4 regions of the Massilia sp. CFBP9026 genome follow, and region 4 is predicted to be linked to each of the others. Evidence: predicted binding sites of a transcription regulator. Region 4 holds the regulator's gene; each other region holds the start of a gene.

The links. The regulator FNR, encoded in region 4, switches genes on or off when oxygen is low (the NO sensors DNR and NnrR bind a similar motif). The targets are predictions, from matches to a motif close to TTGATNNNNATCAA.
Region 1: SOM28_RS11510 (gluzincin family metallopeptidase) is a predicted target of FNR. The motif match lies at 3,756-3,769, and genes of this name have one in related genera.
Region 2: SOM28_RS15775 (universal stress protein) is a predicted target of FNR. The motif match lies at 3,646-3,659, and genes of this name have one in related genera.
Region 3: oxc (oxalyl-CoA decarboxylase) is a predicted target of FNR. The motif match lies at 2,292-2,305, and genes of this name have one in related genera.

The regions. Positions count from the first base shown of each region.
Region 1 is NZ_JAXCWH010000004.1:90,668-96,562, reverse strand. It holds gene SOM28_RS11525 (NAD(P)/FAD-dependent oxidoreductase) at 110-1,207, opposite strand; gene fdxA (ferredoxin FdxA) at 1,310-1,633, opposite strand; gene SOM28_RS11515 (protealysin inhibitor emfourin) at 1,910-2,185, opposite strand; gene SOM28_RS11510 (gluzincin family metallopeptidase) at 2,182-3,693, opposite strand; gene SOM28_RS11505 (polyhydroxyalkanoic acid system family protein) at 3,875-4,159, shown strand; gene SOM28_RS11500 (acyl-CoA-binding protein) at 4,238-4,492, opposite strand; gene SOM28_RS11495 (FKBP-type peptidyl-prolyl cis-trans isomerase) at 4,669-5,025, opposite strand; gene SOM28_RS11490 (EI24 domain-containing protein) at 5,146-5,895, shown strand, end outside.
Region 2 is NZ_JAXCWH010000006.1:76,984-82,878, reverse strand. It holds gene leuC (3-isopropylmalate dehydratase large subunit) at 1-302, opposite strand, end outside; gene SOM28_RS15785 (chemotaxis protein CheA) at 590-2,476, opposite strand; gene SOM28_RS15780 (protein phosphatase CheZ) at 2,476-3,345, opposite strand; gene SOM28_RS15775 (universal stress protein) at 3,734-4,201, shown strand; gene SOM28_RS15770 (response regulator) at 4,292-4,936, shown strand; gene SOM28_RS15765 (Crp/Fnr family transcriptional regulator) at 5,358-5,895, shown strand, end outside.
Region 3 is NZ_JAXCWH010000011.1:130,490-136,384, reverse strand. It holds gene frc (formyl-CoA transferase) at 1-400, opposite strand, end outside; gene oxc (oxalyl-CoA decarboxylase) at 499-2,205, opposite strand; gene SOM28_RS23140 (Crp/Fnr family transcriptional regulator) at 2,349-2,957, shown strand; gene SOM28_RS23135 (2-dehydropantoate 2-reductase) at 3,092-4,120, opposite strand; gene SOM28_RS23130 (fumarylacetoacetate hydrolase family protein) at 4,141-4,908, opposite strand; gene SOM28_RS23125 (HAD family hydrolase) at 5,017-5,334, opposite strand; gene SOM28_RS23120 (LysR family transcriptional regulator) at 5,463-5,895, shown strand, end outside.
Region 4 is NZ_JAXCWH010000001.1:385,683-391,577, forward strand. It holds gene SOM28_RS01615 (penicillin-binding protein 1A) at 1-703, opposite strand, end outside; gene SOM28_RS01620 (3'-5' exonuclease family protein) at 886-1,647, shown strand; gene SOM28_RS01625 (DMT family transporter) at 1,654-2,592, opposite strand; gene SOM28_RS01630 (helix-turn-helix transcriptional regulator) at 2,653-3,411, opposite strand; gene fnr (fumarate/nitrate reduction transcriptional regulator Fnr) at 3,418-4,179, opposite strand; gene SOM28_RS01640 (TorD/DmsD family molecular chaperone) at 4,411-5,097, shown strand; gene SOM28_RS01645 (formate dehydrogenase) at 5,084-5,302, shown strand; gene SOM28_RS01650 (formate dehydrogenase subunit alpha) at 5,321-5,895, shown strand, end outside.

The sequences.
Region 1 (5,895 bases), on a different contig from region 4:
ACCCGGACCCGCTCCGTTGGGCGGCCCACATAAAGCAAAACGCCCCGCAGGGCGGGGCGCTTCAGGGGACTGTGTCGCCGCGAAGTAACTGAACGCGGCCACACCTTGCTTAGTCGAACACCGGGGTTTCGACGCCCAGGATCTTGTGCAGCTTCGGCGAGGTCGTCGTGTACTGCATGTGGATCTTCTTGTCCGGGAAGATGTACGGCGCGGCGCCGAAGGCGGCCAGCGCGGCTTCGTGGAAGCCCGACAGGATCAGCTTCTTCTTGCCCGGATAGGTGTTGATGTCGCCCACGGCGAAGATGCCCGGGACGTTGGTCTCGAACTTCTCGGTGTCCACCACCTTGAGCTGCTTGCGCTCGATGTCCAGGCCCCATTCGGCGATCGGGCCCAGCTTTGGCGACAGGCCGAAGAACACCAGCAGCATGTCCAGCGGCACGCGGCGGGTGACGCCGTCGGCGCCGGTGACCTTCACTTCGGTCAGCTGGCCGTCTTTTTCGTCGAAACCGGTCACCTGGCCGGTAATCAGTTGCATCTCGTACTCGTCGCACAGGGCCTTCATCTTGGCGACCGAGGCCGGGGCGGCGCGGAAGTCGTCGCGGCGGTGCACCAGCACGACCGATTCGGCCTTGCCGACGAAGTTCAGGGCCCAGTCCAGCGCGGAGTCGCCGCCGCCGCAGATGACGATGTTCTTGCCTTCGAAGCGTGCCGGATCCTTGACACGGTAGAACAGCTGCTCGTTCTCGAACTTGTCGATGCCGTCGACCTTGATCGTGCGCGCCTGGAACGAACCGACGCCGGCTGCGATGAAGATGGTCTTGGTGATGAAGCGGGTACCGGTGGTGGTCTCGACGTTGAAGCGCTGGTCTTCGCGGCGCTGCACGGTCGTGACTTCCTGGCCCAGGTGGAAGGTCGGCTCGAACGGTTCGATCTGCTTGAGCAGGTTGTCGGTCAGTTCCTGGCCGGTGCACACCGGGACGGCAGGGATGTCATAGATCGGCTTGTCCGGATACAGTTCCACGCACTGGCCGCCGACTGCCGGCAGCGAATCGATGACGTGGGCCTTGATTTCGAGCAGGCCGAGTTCGAACACCTGGAACAGGCCGACCGGGCCGGCGCCGATGATCACGGCATCCGCTTCGATGGCGCCGGCGAAGGAACTGTTGGGAGCGATGCTGCCCGCTTCGTGGGTGGCACTGATAGTCATGCGCTTACTTCCTGTGATTTTTGATTGGTGAGGCGATGGCAGCCAGCACTGCCATGCAGAACGACCCCGGGCCGGCGCCGAACGGGCGGCGCAGCGGCGGTATTAGCGGGCCAGTTGGTCGAGTTTGTCCTTGACGTCTTTCCACTCTTCCGCGTCTGGCAGGGCCGGCTTCGTCTTGGTGATCGAAGGCCAGAAGCGCGCGAGATCGGCATTGAGCTTGATGAAGTGCTGTTGGTCGCCAGGCGTGTCTTCTTCGGCATAGATCGCATTCACCGGGCACTCGGCGACGCAGACGGCGCAGTCGATGCACTCGTCAGGATCGATGGCGAGGAAATTCGGGCCTTCCCGGAAACAATCTACCGGGCATACATCGACGCAGTCGGTGTAACGACAACGGATGCACGATTCGGTGACAACGTGGGTCATAACAGTCCTATCAATTGGTGGGATGTCGCGTCGCCGGGCGCAAGAACAATGGACATGAACAGGCCGGCCGGACAGAGCAAAGCACTGTATTTTAGGGCAATTCGGCTTTTCTCACAAATTCGCCTATATACACAATCTACATAAGCAAATGAAGCAAGAATCCGCACGAGCGTGCGGTTTTTGGGCTGTCAAGGCGCGATACACTGGCCGTTGACCGGGATTAAGAAGCTCCCCGGCAGGCGGGCGCCGCGACCGGCCGAGACCCGAAAACCCGGTTCAGCCGGCCTGCCGCAAATAGTCGAGCAAATGTTGCCACTGGCCGCCGCTGCCGTCCTCGCGCAGGAACACGGTGTGGCAGCGCGGCCCGTCCTCGACCGTGATTTCCCAGCGCGGCAGGTCGGCGCCGACCGCGCAGGCGGGCGCGGCGCCGAAGAAGTCGAGGCGGCGCAGCAGCGTCTCGAGGGCCGGCCCGTCGTCCAGACGAGCGGTATCCAGTTCGTAGGATTCGGCCAGTCCGGCAAAGCCGCCGCAGGCGCGGGCGCTGATCTTCATGCCAGCATCGACGGCTCGGCCGGCGCCCCGGCGGCCGGCGCTCCGGCGGCCGGCGGGGCGGACAGCCCCGGCCCGTGGCGGCCATGGTCGGCGCACCAGCGCGCCAGCAGGCGCGCCTCGCCGGCCAGCACGCGCTCGGCACAATCGTATTCGGCCAGCTGCATGGTGCCGCAACAGGAACGCCGGTCTTGCCGGGCGCCGGGCGCGTCGCCTACCCGCGCCGCCAGGGGCAGGCCGGGGACGAAGGCGGCCACCGCGTCGGGGCCGCCATGGCCGGCATCCACCACTTCGCGCCGGCTGAACTGGAAGCGGATGGCGTCGGCATAGGCGGCCGGCTTGCCGTCGCCCGTCACGGCCTGGAGCATGGCGTTGACCACGTCGGCATAGGTGGCGGCGGCGTCGGGCGCGGCGATCAGGGCGCGCAGCAGCACCCCGCTCAGGTAGTTGGCGACCCGGTGCAGGACGGCGGCGCAGTCTTCGCGCCCGGGATCGCGTTCATGGGCGAACAGGTCGGCCAGCACATCGTAGACGGCGCCGGTGAACACCTGCGAGATGGCGTGCACCTGGGTGCCGGCCTCGCTCAGCTTGAGGTCGTTGTCGGCATTGCGCAGGCCGGTGCTGTTGCCGAGCGCCAGCCCGAACTGCTCGGCGATGTCGGTCAGGAAGGATTTATCGTGCAGGTCGGCCTTGGTCTGGGCGATCACGGCTTCGCACTGGTCGAGCTGGGACAGGGCCAGGAAGATTGCGGTGAGGTCGCCGAAGGCTTCGTGCAGGCCGCCGGTCTGGGGCGGGGCGTCGGCCTGCAGCCAGAGCGGCTTGATGCCGTCGAGCACCGCGTGGGCGGTCTCGTGCGACACGATGTCGAACGAGCGGCAGGTGAAGACCCGCTCGGTGGCGCCGTTGGGAATGAAGTCGCCGAACTTGAGGCAGGCCTGGCTGCGGCTGTAGAAGGCGTTCATGACGTTCGGCAGGCCGTGCGGGAAGACCAGCAGCGGCCGCGTGTCGGTGCTGCTATTCCATTGCCAGGGCAGCGGCATCGTGTGGGCCTCGCCGGCGGCGGCCAGGGCGCGCCCGTACATGGTCAAGGTCTGGCGCACCACGACGAAGGTGTGGACGGCGTCGAACTGCGGGGTGTCGGGCTGGGTGACGAAGTCGCCGAAGGCGTTCGGCTCGACTGCGGCGATGCCCGGCTCGCCGGGGGCGATGCGGGCGTCGCGCGGGCCGGCCAGCACCACACCGGGCAGGAAGGCCTTGCGGGTGCCGATTTCGCTAACGGAAGGATCTTGCTTCCACATGAGGACGCGGGCGCCGAAGGCGTGCGGCGGCGGCTCGGCGGCCGGCGGCGCGGCGGGGTCGGGGACGTCGGGTTCTTCGAGCAGGCGCGCGGCGCGGTGCTGCTGGCGGTAGGGCGCGCTCGGGGTGGGGACGAAGCGCACCGGAGGCTGCGTGGCCTGCGGCGCCTCTGCGCTGGGTAACAGGCGGTTTGGCTGCTCGACGGGGGTTTCCATATCGACTCCTCGCGTAATGACGGGCTTGCGCCTTCATCCTCGCGCTCCCTGCCGGGCACGCTTTGATAATCGTCAATTGAGGCTGAGCCAACCCTGTCTGTTGTAGCGGGCTCTGGCATAGCCCGGCCGCAACTGGCATCATGGCGGATTGTTTGCAATCGATTCAGGAAGGATCAGTCAGATGGCGGAAATCAGCATCGTCCAGCAGCACAGCCTGAGCCCGGACGCGGCGCGTTCGGCAGCCGAGCAGGTAGCGCAGCGTATCGCGGCCGAATACGGGCTGGAATGCAGGTGGGACGGCGATGTGCTGCGCTTCGAGCGCAGCGGCGTGGAGGGCATGTTGACCCTGGAAGACCAGCGCGCCGCGATGCGCATCCGCCTGGGCTTCTTCATGGGCGCGTTCGCGCCGGCCATCGAGGCCAAGGTGGCGGAAAAGATGCGCAAGACCTTCACCGCCGCGGCGTAACGACCGCAACGCGGTCGCAAGGTAGGGTGGACCCGTGGACGGCGAAGCCGTCCACCCCACGATGTGATGCGAGGGCGATCAGCCCTTCAACTCTTCGATCAGGTCGACATACTGCTGCTGGGCTTCCTCTTGCGAGGTGCCTGCGAGGCCGGCCCAGGCGTCGTACTTGGCGCGCGCCACGAAATCGGTCATGCCCGGACGCTCGCCCGTCGCGTCGCCGGTCGAGCCCTGCTTGAACAGCGCGTAAATCTTCAGCAAGGTCATATTGTCGGGACGCTCCGACAGGTTTTTCGAATCGGCCTGGGCCTGGGTGAACTGTTCCTGCAAGCTCATGGAAACTCCTGTGATGGTTGATTGCGGTATTGTCGCTTGGACAACGCGGCAGGCATCTTAGCCCAGGAGACAGGCGGGCACGGGAAATCCGGCCGCATTTTAGAAGAGATGTTCAAATGCCGCCCCCAGGGCGGCCGAGCCATGCGCCATCGCAGGACGGCGCATGGCGATCGTGCTTAGACGGCCAGCAGGTCGACGTCGAAAATCAGGGTGGCGTTCGGCGGGATCACGCCGCCGGCGCCGCGTGCGCCGTAGCCCAGGCTGGCCGGGATGGTCAGGCGGCGCGAACCGCCGACCTTCATGCCCTGCACGCCTTCGTCCCAGCCGCGGATCACGTGGCCGGCGCCGAGCGCGAACTCGAACGGGTCGTTGCGGTCCTTGCTCGAATCGAACTTGGCGCCCAGGCTGCCGTCGTCGTTGCGCAGCCAGCCGGTGTAGTGCACGGTGACGTGCTGGCCGGCCTTGGCCTCGGCGCCTTCGCCGGTGACGAGCTCTTCGTATTGCAGGCCGGATTCGGTGGTGATGGTGGACATGGTCTTCCTTGTTGTTCAGATTGAACGACGATTGTAGTCGATGGGTCCATCCGGTGTCATCCCGTAGAATGACGGCATTGAACTGCCATCAGGAGACACCATGCCGCGAAAGAATGCCCCATGAACGGTGTACTGACCGCCTGCCGGCGCGCCCTGGGCGCGCAGTTCAGCGGCCGCATGCTGCTGCTGTCGCTGGCGCCCCTGCTGCTGGCGCTGGCCCTGTGGGGCGTGGCAATGTGGCTGGGCCTGCAGCCGCTGCTGGACTGGCTGCACGGCATGTTCGCCGACTACGGCGGCTTCGAGACCAGCGGCAGCATGCTCGAGATGGTCGGCCTGGGCATGCTCAAGGTGATGGTGGTGCCGCTGGTGGCGATCGTGCTGCTGCTGCCGCTCATGATCGGCTCGGCCTTGCTGTTCGTGGGCGTGGCGGCGATGCCGGCCATCGAAGCCCATGTTGGCAAGCGCCAGTTTCCCGGGCTCGCGAAAAAGGAGGGCGGTTCCTTCTTCGGCAGCGTGGCGATCAACCTGGGCAGCACCGCCGTGTTCGCCCTGCTGTGGCTGTTCACCCTGCCGTTGTACGCGGTGCCGCCGCTGGCCTGGCTGGTGCAGGCCAGCCTGTGGGCTTGGGTGACGTCGCGCGTGATGAGCTACGACGCGCTGGCCGCCCATGCCAGCGAGGCGGAGCGCCTGGACCTGATGCGCCGCCGCCGGCCGGCACTGCTCGCCATCGGCTTCACCTCCGGCCTGGCCGGCGCGCTGCCCGGCATCGTCTGGATGGGCGGCGCCGTGCTGTCGATCGTATTGTTCCCGATCCTGGCCCTGGTGTCGCTGTGGCTCTACGTCATGATTTTTCTGTTCGCCGGACTATGG
Region 2 (5,895 bases), on a different contig from region 4:
TTCATGTCGAAATAGGTCAGGCCGAAGGCCTTGGTGTTGGCGTCGAGCGTCTCGACCTGCAGGCGCGAGGTCGGGTCGGCGATGCCTTGCGCGCGGTCGGTGGTCGGCACGTTGTGGTCGGCCACGGCCAGGTTCGCGGACACGCGCCATAGTCCACGGCCCGCCTCGCGCAGGCCATCGAAGGCTTGCGGGCTGGTGACTTCGTGCACCAGGTGGCGGTCGATATAGAGGACTGTGGTGCCATCGGCGTCGGCACGCACGACATGGGAATCCCAGAGTTTGTCGTAGAGCGTTTTTTGCATGGTCGATCCAGTGTTGCGGTGAGATGGTGCACGGTCTGTCGAGACCGGGTTTTCGATTATGCCATAATTGTGCAGTGCCGCACCAAGCCGGGGCGGCGCATGTTTATGCCAACGACCTTACCACGCAGCAAATAATATTTGCAAGGGGTTTGCTGGATGCAAATAAAAAAAGCCTGTGTCGAGGACACAGGCTTTTGTGTGGCTTTCGAGTGGATGCCGGATCGTTCCGGTTGATGTTGCGGCAAACGATCGACACGTGGACGGCGGAGCCGTCCAGTCTACCCGCGTCAGGCTGCAAGCCTGACGCTGCTCCTGCATCCATCCATCAGGAACGACAGGCCAACCACCAGCACCAGCTCGCCCTCGGCCGAGCGCGCGGTGCCGGTGATGCCTTCGACCGTCAGCGCGGTCATCGGCTTGATCACCAGGTCGGCCGTGCCGTCCACCGCTTCCATCGCCAGGATGTAAGGCTGCGGCGCGTTGATGACGATGCCGACCTTCTCCGAAGCAGCCTCGTAGCCCAGCGCCAGCGCCAGCGAGCGCACCGGCAGCGGACGGCCCTGGTCTTTCAGCACCGGGGCGCCGCCGACGCAGGCGAAATCGTCCGGCAGCTCGACCACGCGCTCGACGACGGCCATCGGCAGCGCCAGTTGCGCGCCCGAGGTCGATACCAGCATGGTCGGCACGATCGACAGCTCGATCGGCAGGCGGATCGCGAAGCGCGTGCCCTTGCCCAGTTGGCTTTCGATCCGAATTGCGCCGCGGTTCTTCTCGACCGCCGTTTTCACCACGTCCATGCCGACGCCGCGGCCCGACACCGAGGAAGCGACTTCCTTGGTCGAGAAGCCGGGCAGGAACACCAGCTGATAGGCGTCTTCATCGCTCTGGGCGCCGTTCTCGCCGATCAGGCCCTTGTCGACCGCCTTCTTGCGCAGGACTACCGGGTCCATGCCCTTGCCGTCGTCCTGCAGCACGATCATGACGCTGTTCGCTTCCTGCCAGGCTTTCAGCAGGATGTACGCCTTGGCCGGCTTGCCGGCGGCGACGCGCGCTTCGGGCGCCTCGATACCGTGGTCCAGGGCGTTCCTCAGCATGTGCACCAGCGGATCGTACAGGCTGTCCACCACCACGCGGTCGACTTCGGTCTCGGCGCCTTCGATGGTCAGCTCGACGTCCTTGCCGAGGTCTTTCGCCAGCTCGCGCACCAGGCGCGGGAATTTCTGGAACAGGCGGCCCACCGGCTGCATGCGGGTCGCGAGCGTGGCGCGCTGCAGTTCGGCCGAGTAGCGCGAAGCGCGCTCCAGGGTCTCGGTGAGCGTGGCGATCAGCACCGCGGCCTGGCCTTCGAACTTGAACTGCTGCAGGCGTTCCAGCAGCACCGCGGCCTGGTTGGCGGCCTGCACCGATTCGCCGGCCACTTCGAGCAGCGCGTCGAGCTTGACGGCGTCGATACGGATGCTTTCGTCCTTGGCCGGTGCGGCAGCGGCGGGCTTGTTGTCGTTGCGGCGCTCGACGCCGTCCCAGTTCTTTCCGCCAGCGGCAGGTGCAGCGGCAGCCGGCGCAGGCGCGGCAGCCGGTGCGGGCGCCGCAGCCACGGCCGCGACCGGCGCAGCGGCAACATCGGCGTTGGCGCCGATGGCGTTCGCCGCCGGCACCACGGCGTTGTACATGCCGGTCCAATCGAGGCCATCGGCATCGGCCGCAGCCGGGGCCGCAACCACGGCCGGTGCGGTCGTCACGACCGGGGCGGGAGCGGCCGGCGCGGCGGCGGCAGGCGCCGGCGCATTGTCCTTGCCTTCGATCGCGTCCATCAGGATGCGCTCGAGGTCGCCCGGCATCTGCGCCAGGCCTTCCGGCGGCGTGCCGTTGTTCAGGTCACCGAGCTGGTCGGCCACGAAGCCGGACGCCTGCAGCGCCGCCTCGATCGCGAGCGGCGTGACCGGCGCGGCGCCGGTGCGCAGCGCATCGAACAGGTTTTCCGTCAGGTGGCAGGCCGCCACCAGCGCGGGCAGGCCCATGAAACCGGCGCCGCCCTTGATCGTGTGGAACGACCGGAACACCGCATTGAGCGTTTCCTTGTTATCGGGGTCGCGTTCGAGGCGCAGCAGGTGCTCTTCTACGTTTACCGCCAGATCCATCGCCTCGACGACGAAATCCTTCAGCATATCGTCCATTAGAATCCCAGATCGGCAAGAAGATCGTCAACATTGTCCTGGTTCAGCGCCGCATCCGGCACCGATGGGCCCTGCATCAATTGCACGGGCGCAGGCTGCTCCTGTTCTTTCTTGGCCAGCTTTTCCTTGACGTCAGGCGGCGCGTTGTCGCGCAGCAGCTGGGCCAGCTCGCTCTCGACGGTCTGCGTGATCTTGACGACTTTCTTGATCAGCTGGCCGGTGATGTCCTGGAAGTCCTGGGCCATCATGATCTCGAGCAGGCGTGCGCGCTCGGCTTCGGTCGCTTCATTGACGCGCGCCGCGAACTGGCGCGAATCGCCAGCCAGGGCCTTGAATTCGTCCAGGCTCATCCTGCCTTCGAACAGGTCGGCCCAGCGGGTTTCCATGTCCTTGGCCTGCTTTTGCAGCTGGTCTTGCGCCGGCATGCCCTCGTCCAGGGTGTTGAGCACCTTGTTGGCGGCCTGCTCGGTCAGCGTGGCGACGTATTCGAGGCGGTCCTGGGCGTCGACGATCTGCGACGAGGCCTCGGTCAGCGCCTTGTCGTAGCCGAGCTCGCGCAGCGAGTCGTGCAGCAGGCGGACGATGCCGCCCAGGCGTTCGAACATGCCGCCCTCGTGGCCTTCCTCGGCGTGGGCGGCTGCGGGCGCCGCCGGCGCGACATTCGCCACGACAGCGGTGGCAGCCACCGCGGCGGCCGCCGGAGCGGCGGTGGCGGATACCTGGTCGAACAAGGACTCCAGGTCGTCCTCGTCGTTGCTGGCGGCGGCCGGGGCCGGCTCGGTCGCTGCGGAGGGGCCGGGCGGTGCGCTGGTGCGCTGCGCCGCCACTTCCTCGAATAGTGCGTCGAAATCGTCAGCGGCGTCGGTCATAATCCCTGCTTCTCCATAATGTATAAATGAGCAATCAGCTCTGCAATCCGGGGGTTCTGCTGCGTCCACCAGGCCATCTCGGCCGGTTAAGTTTCGGTGGAGTAATTGAAGCGAGTGTAGCAGCGTGGTTGCCGTAGGTAAATCTCAGAGAGGGCAATGCAACAAAATGGACAAGGAAACTTAATTCCGCGACAATTAAAACCGGGTGTTCCTGATGCTTTTCATAAGCTCGGTGTTGTATTTTGTAATCGCAGGTCAGTTTTGAAGGGGTAGTGTCGCATCGCGGCAGGTTGCGTTCATTTGATAGAACTCAACTGTTTGCGTCTCAGAAATCGCCATCCTGCACTGAGTCGTCTGAATGTGCGTGGCCACGGAGGAGGAACCAAGCATGTACCGCAAGATCCTGATCACCACCGACGGTTCGGCCGTGTCGCAGCATACCGCCTGCGCCGGCGTCAAATTCGCGCAGCAGATGGGCGCCGAGGTGCTGGCCCTGTTCGTCGCCCCCGAGTACCAGTATCCCGTGTACGTCGAAATCATCCCGCCCGCCTACCCCAGCGAAGAGGAATACATCGCCCAGATGCGGCGCATGGGCGAGGAATACATGGGCAAGATCACCCGCTCCTGCGCCGGCGCCAATCTCCAGTACCAGTGCATGACGGCGTTTTCCGATTCTGCGGCGCTCAAGATCGTCGACGTCGCCGAGCAGGAAGGCTGCGACCTGATCTTCATGGGCTCGCACGGCCGCAGCGGCTGGAACCAGCTGCTGCTGGGCAGCGTCACCAACAAGGTGTTGTCGCACACGGCCAAGCCGGTGCTGGTGCACCGCCTGATCGCCGAACCGGCGGCTTCCTGACCCCGCCACTCACGCGCTCATGTATTTACAGTTACAATTGATTTTTGCTGATCCAGGGTAGGAAACCGCTTCAGGTTCAAGGAATCGATAATGGTAAGAATCGTCATCGCCGATGACCACACAATCATGCGCGAGGGCCTCAAGCGCATCCTGGACGGCGCCGAGGAAGTCGACATCGTGGGCGAAGCCACCAATGGCTTCGAAGTCTTGTCGCTGGTACGCCAGGGCGGCTTCGACCTGCTGCTGCTCGACCTGTCCATGCCCGGCCGCAGCGGCGTCGACCTGATCCGGCAGGTGCGCAGCGAGGCGCCCAAGCTGGCCATCCTGATCCTCACCATGCACGAGGAAGAGCAGTACGCGGTGCGCGCGATCCGGGCCGGCGCCCAGGGCTATCTGACCAAGGAAAGCGCGGGCACGCAGCTGGTGGGGGCGATCCGCAAGGTGGCTTCGGGGCGTCCCTACATCAGCACCGAAGTGGCCGAACAACTGGCGCTGAACATCATGGCGCCAAGCGAACAATTGTTGCACAAGCAGCTGTCGGACCGCGAGTTCGAGGTGTTTTCGCATTTGGTCAGCGGCAAATCGATCACCGAGATCGCCAACGGCCTGCATCTGTCGGTGAAAACCGTCAGCACCCACAAGACCCGCATCATGCAGAAAATGGGCATGAGCTCGCTATCCGAGATGGTGCAGTATGCCGTTGCACACCGTCTGTTATCGCCGCTGAAGGCGTGATGTACTGATTTTCTTTGACCGCCGCGCGTGGTTTTCGTGCGGCGCACGCCCCATTTCCCTGGCTGGCGCCGCCAGCCCGTCACATCCCGCCTGTTTCCGTTCTGCCACCTTCCGCCATTCGGGCGGCGTTCTTGGTGGTAGGAGTTTTCCTACGACCGCACCATCTGTCCTACCTACATATTCAGGCAACGCTGATATTCGTGCCGGACTCGTGTTGGCATACTGAATTCAGCGTTTCGACTTGCTTGCGATCCAAGTCACGGCGTCAGCCATATAAAACCATGGCATGGCAGACGCGCTACCGCACGCTGCCGTGCCGCCGGGATCGCGTGAAACCTGAGTTCCCTTACCGGAGATGAGCATGCAGTCCCAGCCACCGTCAGATCAACGCAACGTTACCCAGCCTACCCTGCATTCCCCGATGGAAGCGGGACGGCAGCGCCAGGGCCGCCTCTGGTCCAACCTGAAAGAAGTGTGCGACCTGCTCCGTATTCCAGCCAGCGTGTCGGTGAGCTCCGAAGAATTGCTGTTCCAGCACGTGCAGTTCAAGACGGGCCAGCGCGTGCACACGATCGGCCAGGCCTTCGACACCCTGTACATCGTCAACTCGGGGTTCCTCAAGACGGTGCTGATCGACGAATTCGGCAACGAACAGGTGCTGAGCTTCCCCATGAAGGGCGATATGCTCGGCGTCGACGGCATCCACACCCGCCACTACGCCTCGGAGGCCGTGGCCCTGTCCGACTGCGACCTGATCCTGCTGCCGTTCAAGAAACTGACCGCACTGGGTCGCGTCCACAGCGAACTCGAGAACATGATGTATGGCGTGATGAGCCGCGAACTGGTGCGCGAGCAGACCATGATCGGCATGCTCGGCGCCCTGTCGGCCGAGGCGCGCGTGGCCCGCTTCCTGGTCTCGCTGGCCGACCGCTTTGCCGCGATGGGTTATTCCAGCAAGC
Region 3 (5,895 bases), on a different contig from region 4:
CGTAGTGGTGGCCGTCGCTGAAACCCTTGACCGATGCCACGATCATGCCCGGGTTCAGTTCCTTGATGTGCTCCCAGGTAAAGCCCATGCGATCCAGCGCGCCCGGGCCGAAGTTCTCGACCAGCACGTCCGACTCCTTGATCAGCTTGGTCAGGATTTCCTTCCCTTCTGGCTTCTTGGTGTCGAGCGTCAGCGAACGCTTGTTGCTGTTCAGCATGGTGAAATACAGGGCGTCGACGCCTGGGATGTCACGCAGCTGCGAGCGCGTGACGTCGCCCGCGCCGGGACGCTCGACCTTGATTACGTCGGCGCCGAACCAGGCCAGCAGCTGGGTGCAGGCGGGGCCGGCCTGGACGTGGGTGAAGTCGATGATCTTGATGCCTTCGAGTGGTTTGCTCATGATGTCAGTCTCCTTTATTCAGTCGATAGTGCGGGCACCACCGGCGGCCTTGTGGGCGCCGGCGGTCGTGCGTGTCGCTTCGCTGTACTACTGATCGGTCACTTTTTCGCGTTGCTTTGCGGATTCAGATTGGTCAGTCGGCCGCTCTCGGTGCCGGCGGTCTCGTCGATCACGGCATTGATCAGGGCGGGCTTGCCGGCGGCGATTGCCTCGCTCAGCGCGCGGGTCAGTTCTTCCGGGCTGGTCACGTGGTAGCCGATGCCGCCGAAGGCCTCGATCATCTTGTCGTAGCGCGCATTCTTGACGAACACGGTCGGGGCGACGTCCTTGCCGCCGGTCGGGTTGACGTCGGTGCCGCGGTACACGCCGTTGTTGTTGAAGATGATGGTCGTCACCGGCAGCTCGTAGCGGCAGATGGTCTCGAGCTCCATGCCGCTGAAACCGAAGGCGCTGTCGCCCTCGATCGCGACCACCGGCTTGCCGCTGACGACGGCCGCGCCGATCGCGTAGCCCATGCCGATGCCCATGATGCCCCAGGTACCGGAGTCGAAACGCTTGCGCGGCTGGTACTGATCGACGATGCTGCGCGCGTAATCGAGCGTGTTGGCGCCTTCGTTGACCAGGTTGATGTCCGGATGCTGCTTGAGCACGTCGCGGATGGCGCGCAGGGCGGTGTGGAAGTTCATCGGCGCCACATCGCGGTTGAGCAGCGCCGCCATCTTGGCCGTGTTCTGCTCCTTGCGCTCGGCGATCGGGCCCAGCCACTCCGCGTCCGGCTTGGCGATGCCGGCGCCGTCCAGCCCGTCGAGCAGGGCCGCCACGCAGGAGCCGATGTCGCCGATCAGTGGCGCGGCGATCGCCACGTTGCTGTCGATCTCGGTCGGCGAGATGTCGATCTGGACGAACTGCTTGGGCTTGCCCCAGGTCTTGCCCTTGCCGTGGGCCAGCAGCCAGTTGAGGCGCGCGCCGATCAGCACCACCACGTCGGCCTCGGCCAGCACGTAGGAGCGGGCTGCCGACGCCGACTGGGCATGCGTATCCGGCAGCAGGCCCTTGGCCATCGACATCGGCAGGTAGGGAATGCCGGTGCGCTCGACCAGCGCGCGGATGTCGTCGTCGGCCTGCGCGTAGGCGGCGCCCTTGCCAAGCAGGATCAGCGGCTTCTTCGCGCCCTTGAGCAGCGCCAGCGCGCGCTGCACCGAGTCCGGGGCCGGCAGCTGGCGCGGCACCGGATCGACCACCTTGATCAGGGAACGCTTGGCATGGCCGGCCTCGATCGTCTGCGCCAGCAGCTGGGCCGGCAGGTCGAGATAGACGCCGCCCGGGCGGCCCGAGACGGCGGCGCGAATCGCCCGCGCGACGCCAACGCCGATGTCCTCGGCCTTGTTGATGCGGTAGGACGCCTTGGCGTAGGGCTTGGCCGCGTTCAGCTGGTCCATTTCTTCATAGTCGCCCTGTTGCAGGTCGACGATTTCGCGTTCGCTCGAGCCCGAGATCAGGATCATCGGGAAGCAGTTGGTGGTGGCGTTGGCCAGCGCCGTCAGGCCGTTGAGGAAGCCCGGCGCCGAGACCGTCAGGCAGATACCCGGCTTCTGGGTCATGTACCCGGCGATTGCCGCGGCATTGCCGGCGTTCTGTTCATGACGGAAGCCGATGAAACGCATCCCTTCGGCCTGCGCCAGGCGCGCCAGGTCGGTAATCGGAATGCCGACCAGGCCGAAGATCGTATCGATGTCGTTGTGTTTCAGGGCATCGATTACCAGGTGGAAGCCGTCGGTCACGTCTACCGATACGTGGTTAGTCATTGCTGTCTCCAGTTATTGTCGATCCGGGCAGAACGCGGTGTGTATCGCCCGCAAACCATCATAGCCAGCACGCCTGATTTGTCTCATTGACCATGGTCAATTTTGGCCGCATGATGCAAGAATCTCGCTAAACGGCCGCGTTCATGACGACTATTGCAAATCACTCGGAACGGAACATCATTCGTCTGCAGTTAAAGCAGAATGTGGTACTCAAGGAATTGCGCGACAGTGAAATGGCGGCGCTCGAACCGTATCTGACGATCGAGAACCACCAGAAGGGCGACCTGCTCATGAACCAGGGCGTGCAGGAGATGTCGCAGTACTTCATCCTGGACGGCATTCTCAAGCGCCAGGTCTCCAACCAGGAGGCCAAGGAGATGATTCTGCGCTTCTCGGCGGAACGGGATATCGAAACCAGCTACGCCGCCTGGTGCCTCAAGATGCCGACGCCATTTTCCATCGCTTGCGTTACCAAGGTGCGGGTGGCGCGCATGCCGCTGCCGCAATGGGTCGACTACATGCGCAGTCACAGCACCGTGAAGCAGGCCTTTGAGTACGAGGTCATGAATTTGATGAGCGCGATCATGGCGCACACCATCACGCTGCATCTGCTCGATGCGCCGGGCCGGGTTCATCGCTTCATGCGCAAGCATCCCGACCTGTTCGAACGCCTGCCCAAGAAGGAACTGGCGGCGTATTTGAACCTGTCGCCGGAGACCTTGAGCCGGTTGAAAAATCGGGGGAAGATCTGAAAGTGTTGGCGAAGTTGATGCGTGTGTTGGCGCAAAACCGTCGCCCCCGCGAAGGCGGGGGCCTAAGTTCAGCGTTACCGAAACGCGTGCAAACTTAGGCCCCCGCCTTCGCGGGGGCGACGTGCATACTGCGGCTAAACTGTCGGTACCGGCGTACCCGCCCTCTGCAACTTGACCCCACCACCCTCCTCGGTCATGGTCTGCTCCAAGAGCTTCACCAGCGCATACGCCGAATCGATATGCGGCGTCGGCGTGCCGGTCATGCGCGCCAGTTCGATCACCGATCCGACCAGGGCATCGATTTCCGGCCCCCGGCCCGCTTCCACGTCTTGCAGCATCGAGGTCTTGTGCTTGCCGATCTGCGCCGCGCCCTCGATGCGCCGGTCCAGGGTCACGCGGAAGGTGATGCCCAATTTGGTCGCCACCGCTTCCGCCTCGCGCATCATCTCCGCCGCCAGCTCGCGTGTCAGCGGGTATTGGCAGATGTCGACCAGGGTCGAATGCGCCAGCGCGCTGATCGGGTTGAAGCTGACGTTGCCCCATAGCTTGAGCCAGATCTCGGCGCGGATATTGTCCAGCACCGGCGACTTGAAGCCGGCGTTCTGGAAGCAGGCCGATACCGCCTCCACCCGCTCGCTCGTGGTGCCGTCCAGTTCCCCCAGCGGGAAGCGCACGCCTTCGATGTGCCGGATGACGCCCGGCGCCACCAGTTCGGCGGCCGGATAGACCACGCAACCCAGCACCCGCTCCGGTGGAATCCGGCGCGCCAGTTCGCCGCCGGCATCGACGCTGTGCACGGTGCGCCCGTCGAACTCGCCGCCGTGGCGGTGGAAATACCAGAACGGTATGCCGTTCTGCATCGTCACCACCACGGTGCGCGGACCGAACAGCTTGCCGATCTGGGCCGATACGCCATCGACCTGGTGCGCCTTGAGCGCCAGGATCACCAGGTCCTGCTCGCCGGCCGCATCATAGTCGTCCGTCGCGCGCACTTGCGAGGCGACCCTCTCCTCCCCGTCCATCTCGATGAGCTTGATGCCGTTCGTGCGAATCGCCGCCAGATTGGCGCCCCGCACGATGAATGTCACCTCCTCGCCCGCCAGCGCCAACCTGGCGCCAACGAGGCCGCCAATTGCCCCCGCTCCAATTACTGCGATCTTCATGACCCACCCCTTGTCGTCGTTTACTCGAACCGATTGATGAGCTTTCCGATGCCGTCGATCTCTACCTCGATCGTGCTGCCCGGACGCATCGAGCCGACGCCGACCGACGTCCCGCACAGCAGGAGGTCGCCCGGCTCCAGTGTCATGTCCTGGGAGATTCGGCTGACCAGCTCGGCCACCGAAAACACCATGTCGTTGATCGGATAATCCTGGCGCACCTCGCCGTTCAGGGTCGTGCGCACGACCAGCATTGCCGGGTTGAGCCCGGTGGCAATCACGGGGCCGAACGGGCAGAAGGTATCGAAGCCCTTGGCGCGCACCCACTGGGGAAAGGTCGGATCGCGCCCGATAATCTCGCCTACGGTGACGTCGTTGGCACAGGTGTAGCCGAACACGTAGTCTTGCGCCTCCTCGACCGGGACGGCAGTGCAGCGGCGGCCGATCACGATCGCCAGCTCGCCCTCGAACGCCACCTTGCCCTCGCACAGCGGCTTGCGGATCGTGCCGCCCGGCGCCAGGTAGGAGGTCGATGGCTTCATCAGATAGAGCGGCTCGGCTGGCGGCGCCAGGCCCAGCTTCTGGCCGAGCGCGTGAAAGTTGTTCCACATCGCCAGGACCTTGCCCGGAACGCTCGGCGTGAGCACCTCGACCTCGTTCAGGTTCACCGCCATGTCGGTCCGTCGCGGGCTGTCGAACATATCGCCCTTGAAGATCCGGATCTTGTCGCCCTCGAGCGTGCCAAAACGTATGGTGTCGAGGTGTTGAAAACGAATCCAGTGTCGGATCATGGGAGCTCTCTCGTACGTCGGGTCAGGGATAGTCAGATTGTGGAAGAAGCAATTCTGCATATCCTTGACCACGGTTAAGATTCGAAAATCTCAGCCCAGCCGTGGGATTTACGCCCCGATTTGCCGCTGCTGGAGCGCGGACCAGTCGATGAAGGCCGCTGGATTGCAGCCGGCGGCGCTCAGCTGAGCCTGGCAGCGTTCCTTGGCGGCCAGGATCGCCTCGACCAGGAAATCGGCGTCATGCGCGCTCAACAGGTGAGACTGGTGCCGCGCCAGGTAGTTGCGCAAGCCGGTACGGTCGTCGGCGCCGGCGACCGCGTTCGCATAGAGGCCGGTATCCCAGACCCAGCTCAATCCCAATTCATGGAACGCCGCGTTATAGGCGTTGCACTCGGCATCAACGTTGTTGCAGCAAGTCGTCGTCATGGCACTCTCCAGGTGGTGGTTGCGGTCGAGCTGTCTCAAAACCATCGTAGTCCAACAAAATGATGAGCAATAGTGAAAGTTTTTAGGGATAATCATTAACGACTGCGTATACATGGGTGGGAGAACCGATGAAGAACGCGACATTGCGTCAACTGAAAGTCTTCGAGACGGTCGCGCGCCGCCTCAGCTTTTCGCGCGCCGCCGAGGAACTGCACCTGACCCAGCCGGCCGTATCGACCCAGGTCCGCACGCTCGAAGGCCACGTCGGCATGCCCTTGTTCGAACAGCTGGGAAAGAAGATCTATCTCACCCAGGCGGGCGACGAGTTGCTGCACTTCTGCCGCGCCATCATCCAGCAGTTCGATGAAGCGGAAGATGCGATGGCGCAACTGAAGGGAATCGCTGGCGGCAAGCTGAACGTGGCGGTGATCAGTGCCGGCGACTATTTCTTTCCGCAGCTGATGGTCGCCTTCGCGCGCCAGCATCCGGGCGTGCAGCTGAACCTGACGGTGCACAATCGCGAGGAGCTGCTGGACAAGCTGGCGGCCAATCGCACTGACC
Region 4 (5,895 bases):
CGCGCATGCGCCTGAGCACGACCTGCTGGCGCTTGCGGGCCGCCTGGGGATTGGACACCGGGTTGCTGCTGGAAGGGTTTTGCGGCAGGCCGGCCAGCATCGCGATCTCGGCCAGGCTCAGGTCTGGCAGCGGTTTGCCGAAATAGGTGCGCGCCGCGCTGGCGAAGCCGTAGGCGCGCTGGCCGAGATAGATCTGGTTCAGGTAGACCTCTAGGATCTGGTCCTTCGAGAGCGCCTTTTCGATCTTGTAGGCGAGGGCGACTTCGGTCAGCTTGCGCGGCAGGGTCTTGTCGCGCGACAGGAAGAAGTTGCGCGCGACCTGCATCGTGATGGTGGACGCGCCCTGGCTGCCGAAGTCGCCGATATTGGCCTTGGCCGCGCCGAGCGCACGAATCCAGTCGACCCCGCCGTGCTCGTAGAAGCGGGTGTCCTCGATCGCCAGCACGGCCGATTTGAGCAGCGCCGGCACCTTGGCCACCGGGACGAATTCGCGGCGCTCGGCGCCGAATTCGCCGATCAGGACCTTGTCGGCGGTGTACACGCGCAGCGGGATCTTCGGACGGTAGTCGGTGACGGCCTTGATGTCGGGGACGTCCGGCAGGAGGGAGGCGCTGGCGTCGCCCGGGACGGCGGCGGCCAGCAGCAGAATGGCAGCGGCGGACAGGCGTGCGATGCGGGGAGACGGGCGGTAGCGTGAGAACATGGCGGCGGGTACGAAAGGAAAGTGCGTCGATCATACTGTCCGTCCCGCAGCCTGGCTTGCGATGAACGGCAGGTAGCGCCGCCTGCTCCTGCGGGGTGCAGCAGGCGCTACCTCCGGAGCAGGCGTCTGTGCGTTTCGAAGCGCAAGTAGAATCCTCGCTCCAACCACTCTTCGAATCGAACATGCTGCGCTTTTACCCTGAGACGACGAAGGTCATTTTTTTTGACCTGGAGTATTACGTGCCTGAAGCAGATCGGGTGCGCACCAGTCACGGCGGACTGAGTTTTTCGCCATTCCTGCCTGGGCATAAAATCATTGGCGGTGTCTTGCAGACTTATTTTCCGATGCAGGATCGGCTGGAAGCGCCGCGACGGTTCTGGGAGTGGGAACTCGGATCGGAAGACGCAGTATTGAGAGGACTGTACGAATACCTGGAGGCGCAGTGGCGTTCGATCAGCAAACAATCTGGAGGGCTGATGCTTGCAGGGATTGGCATCTCGCACAGCGATATACCGGTGCTGCTGGCGCGTATGGTTCATGCTAGGGTTGCGCCGCCGGAAAATGTACATGATCTTCTTTGCGGATGTCGACAGATTGACTTGAGTGTTGCGACATACACCCAATTCTCGTTCAATCAGAGCTACTTCGCCTATCCGAAAACCAAAGCGGCACTCTATCAAAAATATATTCCTGGCCGAACAATGGAGTCCGGCACGCGTGTCTGGGATGCTTACGACGTCAAGAATTATCAAGCGATCGAATCGAGGTGCCAGCAAGAAGTCGACGACATGGTGACGATCTACAAGGCCATGATCGATCTGAGCAAGCATACAGGTAGTGGCTTGAAGCGCCTCAAGCGTTTGGAAAAAATCATCGACCAGCATCCCGAGCTGCTGCCAAGGAGGGGGACGAATGAATCGGATCCTGCGCAACTAGTCGCTTAAGCGCCCTCAATGCGCGCCGCGGTGCGCCGACGCACACGAAATGACTCCCGCCACCAGCAACCCCAGCGCGGCCGTCTCGAACCCACTCGGCCAGCGCGCTTCCCACAAAAAGCCATACAGGGCCGCGAAGATTGTCTCGAACACGATCATCTGCCCCATCAGGCTCAGGGGCAGCGCGCGGCTGGCGTGGTTCCACAGGGCGTTGCCGACCACCGAGCACAGGATGGCCACCGCGCTGACCAGCGCGCCGAACTGCAGCCAGGCCGGTAGGGTGTGCTCACCCGGCGCCAGCACGAAGGCCGGTACCGCCAGCGCCAAGGCCATGACGCCCGTGACCACGCCCACCAGCAGGTTCCATTCATGCGACGAAATCCCCTCGATGCGCGCCAGCCAGCGGATGTTATGTACCGCGAAGATGGTCCACGACACCAGTGCGCCGAAGGCGCAGGCCAGGCCGGCCAGCGATCCAGGCCCGGACGCCGACAGCGACTCCCAGCCGATGCAGGCCAGGCCGGCGCCGCTCAGCAGCAGTGAAGGCAGCAGCCGGCGCAGCGGCACCGCATTGCCGTCGCGCGAGCCCACCAGGGTGACCGCGATCGGCAGCAGCCCGATCACGATCGAGGCCATTGCCACGCCGCCCAGTTGCACGGCGTTGGCCAGGAACAGGTAATAGATGATGTTGCCGGTGAGGCTGAGCGAGATCAGGCCGCGCCACGCCGGCCAGCCGAGGTGGCGGCGCAGCCGTCCCCATGCCGGGTAGATGAGGATAGTGGCAATCAAGCCATAGGCCAGGTAGCGTCCGGCCGAGAGCTGGATCGGCAGGAATCCGGGCGCCAGTTCCGGGGCCAGGAAGACCAGGCCCCAGAGTGCGCCGGCGGCGATGCCGGCGCCGATGCCGAGCAGGGTGGAGCGGGACAGTCCGCCCGCGCCAGTAGCGGTGTACATGATGAATCTCCTTTGAAAGGAGATTCTCGGACCTGATCGTGCATCCAGTCTTGGCCGGGACTACTGCGGCTTTGGTGGATTCTCTTGACCTGCACGCCGATAGGCAGCGGGCGTGGTACCGAATACGCGGCGCATGGCCCGCGTCAGGCTGGCCTGGTCCGAGAAGCCGCAGGCGAGGGCGATGTCGGCCACGCTGCGCGCGCTGTGGGTCAACAGACCGCGCGCGCAATCAAGGCGGCAGCCCAGCAGCCAGGCATGCGGCGTGCTGTCCAGCTCTTCGCGAAACAGTGCGTGCAGGCGGCTGACGCTCAGGTTGGCGGCATTCGCCATTGATTCGGTGCTCCAGGCCAGGCCGGGCGCGGCCTCGATCCGTGCCAGCAGGGCCGCCAGGCGCGAGGTGGCGCGCGGCGCGTCCAGGCTCAGGGTGTCGAGCAGCAGCGGCACCCAGCCCTGCACTAGCGAACGGGCCGGCGCGCGGTGTGGACCAGTTTCACGGGCCATCAGTCCCATGAACTCGACCAGCTTGCGCGCCGCAGGGGCCAGCGTGACGAAAGGCCGCTCCAGCAGGCGCTGCCAGGGACCGTCGTCGAAGGCGGCGCCATCGACGTCGACGATCAGGGAATCATTCGCGCCCGGACTCGATTGCGCATGCCAGGCGCCGGGCGCCACCAGCGCGCCATGCAGGGGATCGAGCCGGCCGCGCCGCTCTTCGATGTCGAGCACGACTTCGCCGTGCACCGGCAGCACCAGCTGGGCGAAGTCGTGGCGGTCGCCCCAGTGCACGCGGTCGTAGCTACGCAGGTGCAGGTCGGGCGCCATGATGTTTCAGGCCATCGGGCTGCACACGTCGGTGCCGGCCGCCAGCGCCTTCAGCTTGACCGGATCGAGCAGCGTCACTTCGCGCTTGTCGACCTCGAGCCAGCCCTGCTTTTTAAAGCGCGACAGCAGGCGGCTGATGCTTTCGATCGTCAGGCCCAGGTAGTTGCCGATGTCTTCGCGCGACATGCGCAGCTGGAAGCGGTTGGCCGCATAGCCGCGGGTGGCGTAGCGCGCCGACAGGTTCACAAGGAACACGGCGAAGCGCTGCTCGGCGCGCATATTGCCGAGCAAGAGCATGACGTTCTGCTCGCGCGTGATTTCCTGGCTCATGATGCGGTGGAAGTGGCGCAGCAGCGTCGGCACTTCGCCGAACAGGTCTTCCAGGCGCGCGAACGGGATCTCGCACACCTCGGAATCTTCCAGCGCCACCGCGTCGCAATGGTGGGTGCCGCTGATCGCGTCCATGCCCAGCAGCTCGCCGGCCATCTGGAAACCCGTAATCTGCGCTTCGCCGGCCGCGTTCACCTGGTAGGTCTTGAAGTGGCCGAAGCGCACCGCGTACAGGTTGCGGAACGATTCGCCCACGCTGTACAGGCGCTCGTCGCGTTCCAGGCGGCGACGGCGGCCGATGATCTTGTCCAGGCGGTCGATCTCGGCGTCTTCGAGGCCCATCGGCAGGCACAGCTGGTGCATGCTGCACTGCGCGCAGGACTTGAGGGCGTGGATATTGAGAGGCGGCTCGGCTTGCCGGGACAGGGTCTGGCTCATGAGGGATGGTCGCTTGGTTCGGGTACACCGGAATTATAGACGTGTTGAAGCGTTTATCTCGACAAACAAATGCCATTTATTGCATTTGAGAAACAAATTCGTTGTGTTCCGGTCGTTTGGCGCCCGTGCTCACCCATGCTGGGTTCATTTAGCCGTATAGGCAACTGTGCGCACTCAATATCAATCGAGGCCTACACTGCCATATAAATTGAACAACTGGAGTGTTCCCCAGTGTCATCAACAACCGAGACCGTGCCCGATCGCAGCGCCTTTGCCACCGCAATCGTTCGACCGGACCTGCCGCCGGGCGGCGAAGACCAGGCCAGGGCGGATCTGTATGCCTTGCTCTCCCGGCTACTGCTGGCCGCGCCCGACGCGGCGCTGCTCGATGCGCTCGCGTCCAGCGATCCCATCCTGGCCGAGGGCGGCGACCCGGCGCTCGAACGCGCCTGGGACCAACTGACCGTCGCATCCGGCGTGATGGACCCCCGACTCGTCCACGATGAATTCAGCGCGCTGTTCGTCAGCGTCGGCACGCCGCCGGTCGATCCGTATGGCTCGCGCTACCTGGCCGGCTACATGAACGACACGCCGCTCGCGCATCTGCGCGAAGACCTGGCCCAGCTTGGCCTGGCGCGCATACAGGGGCGGGGCGAGTTCGAAGACCACCTCGGCGCGCTGTGCGAGACCATGCGCGTGCTGGTGGCCGGCACGCCCGGCATCCGGCGTCAGCCGCTCGACGTGCAGCGCCGCTTCTTCGAGGCCCACATCGGCTCCTGGTGCATGCGCGCGTTGGACGACATCGCCAATGCCGATGGCGCCAATTATTACTGCCTGGTCGCGCGCTTCGCCCAGGCATTCCTGGCAATCGAGGCCGAAAGCTTCGGCGTAGGAGAGGAAACCGATGAGCAAGCATGATCCACAAGCCCATGACCAGCCCGACCCGGCCCGCCGCGGCTTCCTGAAAGCCGCCCCCCTGGGCGCACTGGTGGTGGCCGCTGCCGCCGCCCCGGCGACCGCGGCACCGCAGGCCGCCCCGGCCGCGCCCGACCCCAAGGTCAAGCGCGGCTACCACGAGACGGATCACATCCGCCGCTATTACGCCACCGCCGCCTACTGGTAGGCAAGCAGAGGAATCGATATGTCACTGGTCAAGTCCACGCGCGACAGCGCGTTGAAACGGCGCCGCTTCCTGGTCGGGGCCGGCGTTGCCGCCGGCGCCGGAGCCCTGGCGCGCCACCTGCCGCTGAACGTGATCGAACCGGCCCAGGCCGACCCGGTAGCGGATACCCCGGTGCCGACCGTGGTCAAGCGCACCGTCTGCAGCCACTGCTCGGTCGGCTGCTCGGTCGATGCCGTCGTCGCCAACGGCGTCTGGGTGCGGCAAGAGGCCGCCTTCGATTCGCCGATCAATATGGGCGCCCACTGCGCCAAGGGCGCTTCGGTGCGCGAGCACGCCTTCGGCGAGCATCGCCTGCGCTATCCGATGAAGCTGGTCAATGGCAAGTACCAGCGCATCTCCTGGGACCAGGCGATCGACGAGATCGGCGACAAGCTGCTCCAACTGCGCAAGGAAGCCGGGCCCGATGCGCTGATGGTGATCGGCAGCTCCAAGCACAATAACGAGCAAGCCTACCTGCTGCGCAAATGGGTATCATTCTTCGGCACCAATAACTGCGACCACCAGGCCCGCATCTGTCACTCGACCACCGTCGC